2 regions of the Paraherbaspirillum soli genome follow, and region 1 is predicted to be linked to the other one. Evidence: predicted binding sites of a transcription regulator. Region 1 holds the regulator's gene; the other holds the start of a gene.

What was found. Region 1 encodes sigma-54, which starts transcription at its own class of promoters, with help from an activator protein. Its sites were predicted from a motif close to TGGCANGNAANCTGCTTT; they were not measured.
Region 2: the regulator sigma-54 is predicted to act here: its motif matches at 1,741-1,758, upstream of glnA (type I glutamate--ammonia ligase).

What each region holds. Positions count from the first base shown of each region.
Region 1 covers NZ_JBHSMT010000008.1:158,839-163,240, forward strand. Annotated here, with positions in the region: gene lptB (LPS export ABC transporter ATP-binding protein) at 1-712, shown strand, start outside; gene ACFPM8_RS03315 (RNA polymerase factor sigma-54) at 721-2,190, shown strand; gene hpf (ribosome hibernation-promoting factor, HPF/YfiA family) at 2,339-2,692, shown strand; gene ACFPM8_RS03325 (DUF4197 domain-containing protein) at 2,850-3,506, opposite strand; gene ACFPM8_RS03330 (deoxyguanosinetriphosphate triphosphohydrolase) at 3,580-4,402, opposite strand, start outside.
Region 2 covers NZ_JBHSMT010000005.1:76,940-81,341, reverse strand. Annotated here, with positions in the region: gene lhpH (trans-3-hydroxy-L-proline dehydratase) at 1-34, shown strand, start outside; gene ACFPM8_RS01290 (delta(1)-pyrroline-2-carboxylate reductase family protein) at 61-984, shown strand; gene ACFPM8_RS01285 (rhodanese-like domain-containing protein) at 1,014-1,478, opposite strand; gene glnA (type I glutamate--ammonia ligase) at 1,885-3,300, shown strand; gene ACFPM8_RS01275 (DUF4124 domain-containing protein) at 3,543-4,022, shown strand; gene glnL (nitrogen regulation protein NR(II)) at 4,197-4,402, shown strand, end outside.

The DNA of each region.
Region 1 (4,402 bases):
GCAAAAAAGTTACGGTGCGCGCCAGGTGGTGCACGACGTCTCGCTCGAAGTGAAGTGCGGTGAAGTGGTTGGCCTGCTGGGTCCTAACGGCGCCGGCAAAACCACTTCGTTTTACATGATCGTCGGATTGGTCCCTTCGGACGGCGGCGAGATCGATCTGGACGGCGTCGACATTTCGCGACTGCCGATTCATCGCCGGGCCGTGCTAGGGCTGTCTTATTTGCCGCAAGAGGCATCGGTATTTCGCAAGCTGACGGTGGAAGACAACATCCGCGCCGTGCTTGAATTGCAGCGGCCGAATGGCAAAGCGCTGAGCAAGGACGAGATCGAGGCCCAGTTGCAAAAATTGCTGCACGAACTGCAGATTGAAAAACTGCGCGAGAGTCCGGCACTGTCGCTCTCGGGCGGTGAACGACGGCGAGTTGAAATTGCCCGGGCACTGGCAACCAATCCGCGCTTCGTGTTGCTGGACGAACCTTTTGCCGGCATCGACCCGATCGCCGTCATCGAAATCCAGCGCATCGTGCGCTTCCTGAAAGAGCGCGGCATCGGCGTCCTGATCACCGATCACAATGTGCGCGAAACACTGGGCATTTGCGATCGCGCCTACATCATCAACCAGGGCAGCGTGCTGGCTAGCGGCAGTCCGGATGACATCATCGCCGACGAGTCGGTACGCCGCGTTTATTTGGGTGAACACTTCCGCATGTAACGGCACAGATGAAACAATCTCTCCAACTCCGCACCTCCCAGCATCTGGCGCTGACGCCTCAGTTGCAACAGTCGATCAGACTGCTGCAACTGTCGACGCTCGAACTGCATCAGGAGCTGGAACAAATCCTGTCGGACAATCCGTTGCTGGAGCGCCTCGACGACCCGCTCGACAACTCGGTGCGGCTGCTGGCGGATGGCGCCATTAGCGGCACCCAATCGACCATGGATGCGCCGACCGGCGACAGCGAAGTAAGCAGCTCGCCGAGCGAAAGCGAGGCTCCCGTCGATGCGCCGGCGGCGGCGGAAAATGGCGACACCGAGTGGAGTTTTGACGACGTCGCGCACAGCTCAAAAACACCGGACGACGAAGACTCGCGGCCTCAACTGGAGGCGCAGGAAACAACACTGCGAGAACACTTGCAGCAGCAAATGCGGGAAACGCTGCATGACCTGCGAGACCGCGCGCTGGTCGAACTGATCATCGATGCGCTTGACGATAACGGCTATCTGGAAGAACCGCTGGAAGAAATCCATGCGCGCTTGCCGTCCGAGCTAGGGATTGAAATCGAAGAGCTATCGATGGCATTGAAGATGGTCCAAAGCTTCGATCCGGCCGGGGTAGGCGCCCGCAGCGCCGCAGAATGCCTGACGCTGCAAATCAGACGTTTTGCCAAAGTGCCGCTTGTAACCCGGCGCCTGGCGCTGATCATTGTGCAAGAACATCTGACGCTTTTCGCCCAGCGCGACTTCAATAAAATCAAGAAAGCGCTCGACTGCGACGACGAGGATTTGCGCGAGGCGCAGGCGGTCATCAAACAATGCAATCCGCATCCAGGTGCTCCGTTTGCAGCCAACGCTTCTGATTATGTGGTGCCGGATGTGATTGTCAGGCGCACAAAAGGCGGCTGGCAAGTGATGTTGAATAATGACGTGATGCCAAGACTGCGCGTCAACGCGCTGTACGCCAATATCCTGAAACAAAGCAAAGGCGAAGGATCGCTGACTTCGCAGCTGCAGGAAGCCAAGTGGCTGATCAAGAATATGCGGCAGCGTTTCGACACGATCTTGCGGGTCGCGCAGGCCATCGTAGAACGCCAGCGGAATTTCTTTTCACATGGCGCGGTCGCCATGAGGCCGCTTGTGTTGCGTGAAATAGCTGATACACTAGGTTTACACGAGAGTACTATTTCTCGTGTAACCACTCAGAAATACATGCTGACACCCCACGGGATGTTCGAACTCAAGTATTTCTTCGGTAGCCACGTCGCTACTGAGGCAGGTGGAGAGGCCTCCTCAACAGCGATACGGGCGCTCATTAAGCAATTGATAGGAGCTGAAGATTCAAAAAATCCTTTCTCTGATAGCAAGATTGCCGAAATGCTCGCGGAACAAGGGATGGTGGTAGCTCGCCGGACCGTCGCAAAATATCGCGAAGCGTTAAAAATCCCGCCAGTAAATTTACGCAAGGCCTTGTAGTTCTCTTTTTGTTTGACTGTTGGACCCCGTTGCTGCGTTCGGACAGAGCGCATCTTATAAGATTGATCTCCCCCAAAAGATTGGTCAGCTAAAGATTAAGCTCATATCGGATCCGGACCTCCAGCAACATCCTTGATAGGAGCGCTGTATGAACTTCACAATCAGTGGGCATCACCTCGAATTAACCCCTGCCATTCGCGAATATGTACAAAGCAAAATGGAGCGCATCAAACGCCACTTCGACCATGTCATCGATATCAGCGTCATTCTGACCGTCGACAAAATCACTGAAAAAGAAAAGCGCCAAAAAGCGGAAATCAATCTGCGCGTAAAAGGAAAAGACCTGCATGCAGAACATATTGCCCAAGATCTTTATGCTGCCATCGATGGGCTGATCGACAAGCTCGATCGCCAGGTGAAGAAATACAAGGACAAGATCCAGGATCACCAACACGATGCAATCAAGCATTTCCCGGAAGAGATTCCCGCCGCCGTGACCTGATCCGGCCGTCAAATGAACCTATAGGCATATGAACTGGAACCGGTTCTAGCCTATAAATGAACAAGGGCGCAGTCAATGCGCCCTTTGTTATTTTGGAACCCGGGCCACCTCGGCCTTGATGCTCGCTGATCAGCGTCTCAAACTATCATTCAGCAATTTATTTAAGTACGCCAAACACTTTGCTGATAATCGCACTTCCCGCACCGATCGGATCGTTGCGAATTGCTTTCTCTTCTTCACCAATCATGGTGTACAAGCCGTCCAGCGCACGTTGCGTGACATAGCCTTCGACAGTCGCTTGCTGCACTGGAACCAGGCCGGTTTTGCTGACTTGCTCCATGGTAGCGTTATATTGCGCCGACAGACCGTTACGATCGGTAATCTTCTTCACCATTGGCAAAAACTTTTCACCCAACTGGCTTGACGTCTTTTGCTTGAAAAAATTGGTCACGGAAGTATCGCCGCCGGTCAGAATATTTTTCGCGTCGCTTATCGACATTGACTTCACTGCGTTCAGCAGCAGCGGTTTGGCTAATGGCACGGCAGACTCGGCAGCATGATTCATCGACACCACCAGCTCATCCAATTGCTGCCCTTTACCTGTCATTCGTAATATGGGCATCGCTTGTTCGAGTATTCTCGGCAAACCGATTTTCACTTTGTCGTTATTCAGGAAGCCGTTTTCGACACCCAATTTGGATACCGCGCTATCAGCCCCTTTTTGTAGCGCCGCTTTCAGACCGCTACTCGCATCCTGATTGCTCAGATCGCTGAGCGAAAAAGCGAATACTGCAGATGCCGATACGGCCAGCATCAACGCCAGTGTGGATAGCCGGAGAATTTTCATACTTGGTCCTTGGTGAGTTTAAATGAACAATAACGATATCTTAGAGATGCCCTTCATCTACCAGGAACAGGCGCCTATGCTCGCGTATCGCGTAACGATCGGTCATGCCGGCGATGTAATCTGCTACCTGGCGCGCCTGCAATTGCGTGCTCTCGGCAATCCCGGCGTCATTCGACGACAGCTGATAATCCGGCGGCAACAAGGTTGGCTCACGCATGAAGCACTCGTACAGATCGACCACGATACGGCGCGCTTTGCTGGTCATGCGGTTCACCAGATAGTGACGATAAAGATTTTCACGCAGGAAGCCTTTGAGCACCGCCGCTTGCTGTGCCATCGCATCGGAAAATGCAATTAACGGCTGCGCGTTGCGCACGTCGTCCAGGGTCTGCGGCCGCGCTTCCAGAATCCTCTGCTGCGAGGTCCGGATCAGATCGGTGATCAGCGCATTAATCATTCGGCGAACGGTTTCGTTGATCGCGCGTCGCCCGCTCAAGCCAGGAAAAACGGCCTCGACTTCGCGGCTGTGAACCGCATAGAAATCGATTTGATGCATCTGCTCAAGCGTCAACAAACCCGAGCGTAAACCGTCGTCGATATCGTGATTGTTGTAAGCGATTTCATCTGCCAGGTTCGCCACTTGCGCTTCCAGCGTCGGCTGTCTGCGCTCGATAAAACGCAGGCCAATCTGTCCCAGTTTTTTTGCGTTGGCCAACGAACAGTGCTTCAGAATGCCTTCGCGCGTTTCGAACATCAGGTTCAGGCCGTCGAACGCACCATAGCGCTGTTCCAGCTTGTCTACCACGCGCAGACTTTGCAGATTGTGCTCGAAGCCTCCATGAGCGTCCATGCAGGCATTCAAG
Region 2 (4,402 bases), on a different contig from region 1:
CGACCCGTTTCCGCAGGGGTTCTTTTTACGCTAATTAAATTGAGATTGGGTTAAATACACATGCAGATTCTCGATGCCGAAGCAACCGCCGCCGCACTCCCATATTCCGCGCTGGTGCCGGCGCTGATACTGGCCGCGCAACAGCTGCGTGAAGGCAAGATCAATGCTCCCGAGAGGATGGTGATTGAGATCGACCAAGCCAGCGCGCTGCTCTGCATGCCGGCAATCAGCGCCGATCTCGGCATCACCAAGCTGGTTACCGTGCACGCCAATAATGCGCAACACCAGTTGCCCGCGATTCAGGGCGAGGTGGTGGTGTTTGACGCTTCCACCGGCCGCCGTCTGGCGCTGCTGGACGGCCCGACCGTCACCGCCCGTCGTACCGCGGCGGTGAGTTTGCTCGGTATCCAGGCCTTATTGCCGGTCAAGCCGACTTCCGCCTTATTGATCGGCACCGGGGTGCAGGCGATCGCGCATGCCGACGGCCTGGTGGATTATTTCGGGGTGACCGAGTTCTGGGTTGCCGCGCGCGACCTGCAAAAAACGCAGCTGTTCTGCGATGCGCTGCAACAGCGCCATCCGCATATCGTGGTGAAAGCGCTGAGCGCCGCTGCGCTGGAAACCGATTTGCCGCGTACCGATGTGGTGATTGCGTTGACCACATCGAAGACGGCCGTGATCCCGGCGCATATTGCACCGACCACGCTGGCGATCGGGGTGGGGGCGTTCAAACCGGATATGGTCGAATTTCCGGCGCAACTATTGCATAGCCGGACGGTGGTGGTGGACTGCCTGGCGGGAGCCAAACACGAAGCAGGCGATTTGCTGCAAGCCAATATCGACTGGAGCAAAGTACGCGAATTGCCGGAAGTGCTGGCGCTTGGCATCGAGCAGCAGCCAGCCTTGCCGGTCTTCAAAACAGTCGGTCAGGCAGCCTGGGATCTGGCCGCTGCCCGGGTTGCCATCGCCTCGTTAGAAAAATGATCCGGCAGCGGACTAGGTAGTGCGGGCTCTCAAGCGCCGATCCACGGCAAGCCCGCCTTGCACCAGCCGTTGACATTCTTGCGATGCCCATCAGCATCTTTTTCCCCTTCAAATCCTTCCAGGATATCGTAGCAATTGCTGTAGCCGTGTCCGGTTGCCAAGGTCGCGGCGTGCCGCGAGCGCACGCCTGAGCGGCACATAAACAGCAAGGGCGTGCCTTTTTCCGCGATCTGGGCCAACTGGCTCAGAAAATCGGGATTGGCAACGCCGCCAGGGTAGAGCGACCATTGGACCGCGGCATGCTGGGCCTCGGGGATCGCGACCCGGCCCACCCAGTCGCGCTCGGCAGCGGTACGGACATCCACCAGGATGGCGGCATGATCTGCCTGTATCAAGGCAAATGTCTCGCTCGGCGTGAGCGCTCCTGCGTAAGGCAATTGCTCGCTTTTGCCGCGTTCTCGGGCAATGGTCAGAAGGTCGGTAGCCGTGCTCATTTTATTTCTCCTGGAACAATAAACTGATTATTGTAGCGTTACAAAAGGGCGTAAACTGTCTGCACCAATACAGTGCATTCAGTTGGGTTTTGTGATTTGATGCACTGGAACGGTGCCTTTATTTTTGGTGGCACCGCTTTGGTGATTTTGCCAAAGCGCAGAAAGTGCCGATGATGCGCGAAAACGACCGAATCAAGTTACTCGCCAGGCTAGGAAGCAAGCTAAAGACGATAGTGCATAAGCAATACCCAAAAAAGGGCGGTGGCATGGATTCTGCTATCATCCTGCACTGAGTTTGGGCTGTACCAGGCAGCAGGATACGGCTGTCAGGTCCGCACCATTCAACGCATCATTCGAAATTCGCAGTACTTTCTCACGCAGTACTTCCTCATTTTAGGAGATTCACATGGCAATGACAGCCGCAGAAGTCTTGAAGATGGCAAAAGACAACGAAGTCAAATTCGTTGACTTTCGCTTCGCTGACACCAAAGGCAAAGAGCAGCACGTAACTGTTCCTGTCTCTCATTTTGATATCGATAAATTTGAGTCGGGTCACGCATTTGACGGTTCTTCTATTGCTGGCTGGAAGGGTATTGAAGCTTCCGACATGCTGTTGATGCCGGATCCAAACACCGCCAACATCGACCCGTTCATGGAAGAGACCACATTGTTCATGCAATGTGACGTGATCGAGCCATCCGACGGCAAGGGCTACGACCGCGATCCGCGTTCGATCGCCAAGCGCGCCGAAGCCTACCTGAAATCGTCCGGCCTGGGCGACACCGCCTACTTCGGTCCTGAGCCTGAATTCTTCATTTTCGACGACGTGCGTTGGGGTTCCGACATGTCGGGCTGCTTCGTCAAGATCGGTTCGGAAGAAGCATCCTGGAGCACCGGCAGCAAGCTCGAAGGCGGCAACACCGGCCACCGTCCAACCGTCAAGGGTGGTTATTTCCCAGTGCCTCCGGTCGACAGCTTCCAGGACATGCGTTCGGAAATGTGCCTGATCCTGGAATCGCTCGGCATCCCGGTCGAAGTGCACCACCACGAAGTGGCCGGCGCCGGCCAAAATGAAATCGGCACCAAGTTCTCGACCCTGACCGAGCGCGCCGACTGGACCCAGAACATGAAGTACGTGATCTGGAACGTCGCCCACACCTACGGCAAAACCGCAACCTTCATGCCTAAGCCTATCGTTGGCGACAACGGTTCCGGCATGCACGTGCACCAATCCGTGTGGAAAGACGGCAAGAACCTGTTCGCCGGCGACGGCTATGCCGGCCTGTCCGAATTCGCGCTGTTCTACATCGGCGGCATCATCAAGCACGCACGCGCGCTGAACGCGATCACCAACCCAGGCACCAACTCCTACAAGCGTCTGGTTCCTGGCTATGAAGCACCGGTCAAGCTGGCTTATTCGGCACGCAACCGTTCGGCTTCGATCCGCATCCCGCACGTGGCAAATCCAAAGGGCCGTCGCATCGAAACCCGTTTCCCGGACCCGCTGGCCAACCCGTACCTGTGCTTCTCGGCATTGCTGATGGCTGGTCTGGATGGCGTGCAAAACAAGATCCACCCAGGCGAAGCAGCGTCGAAAGACCTGTACCACCTGCCGCCGGAAGAAGACAAACTGATCCCAACCGTTTGTTCTTCGCTGGATCAGGCGCTGGAAGCGCTGGACAAGGATCGCGAGTTCCTGACCCGCGGCGGCGTCTTCAGCGACAGCATGATCGATGCCTACATCGAGCTGAAAATGCAGGAAGTTCAACGCTTCCGCATGACCACGCATCCGATTGAATTTGATATGTATTACTCGGTATAAGTAATATTGGAAGTCGGCTTGACCGGGACTGCGCAATGCAATCCCGGTCAACAGCGAAAGGGCGGGAAAAGTCTACTTTTCCCGCCCTTTCGCATTTTCGCAACACCTGACCGGCTTATTGCCGTGCGCAAGAAGGCGACTCCGGCGGATGGTTTGTCATTGACAGTTTCTTGACATAAACTAGCGACTCTATCGAATTGCGAAGAAAGTCTATGAAGCGTCTTTTCCCCGGAATCCTGCTATTGGCTGTCGCCAGCATCACCAGCGGCTATGTTTATGCGCAAAGCGAAGTTTATCTTTGCACCGACCAGAATGGTGTCAAGGAATACAAGAACACAGGTGATACCAAGGGCTGCAAGAAAGTTAATTTGCCCCCCCTGACCGTGACTTCATCCAATCCTTCATCGGGTGGCGGATCAAGCAAACCGGCGGCTGCCAGCAAGCCCGCACCGGCCACCCCTTCCGATTTTCCAAAGGTCGATAACGGCACTCAAAAAACACGCGACAATGATCGCCGTCAGATTTTGAAGGATGAGTTGGAGGCGGAGCAGAAGAAACTCGCCGACCTGCAAAAGGATTACAACGAAGGTGCGCCGGAACGCCAAGGCAACGAGCGCAACTACGCCAAATATCAGGAGCGCGTGGCAGGCATGAAGGGGGATATCGATCGGGCTAACAAGAACATCGACGCCCTCAAGCGGGAACTGTCCAATCTGAAATAAATTCAGCACTGGGTATCAACCTTGCTTTATAAATAAAGGCCGCATCTGCGGCCTTTATTTTTTCCTGGCAGATTCAGAGCTTGTCGTGCCGGACGCACCATCGTGTTGCAACCTGCATGCCGATGCTTGGTATCCTCTGAAAAATGCCCCATCTTAATCATAGGAAACGCTCGGATGCCCATCAAAACTGCTGAAGCGAAAGCACTGGACGGCCTTGATCTACTGGCATCGGCAGTGCTGCTGTTGGATAAAGACGGACGCATCGTCTACGCCAATGCCGCTGCGGAAAACCTGCTGGAGAGTTCGTTCAAGCTGTTCGCCCAACAAACGCTGACCGATCTGTTCCTGAACGGCGAGCAGCTGACTGCCATTTTTCAGCA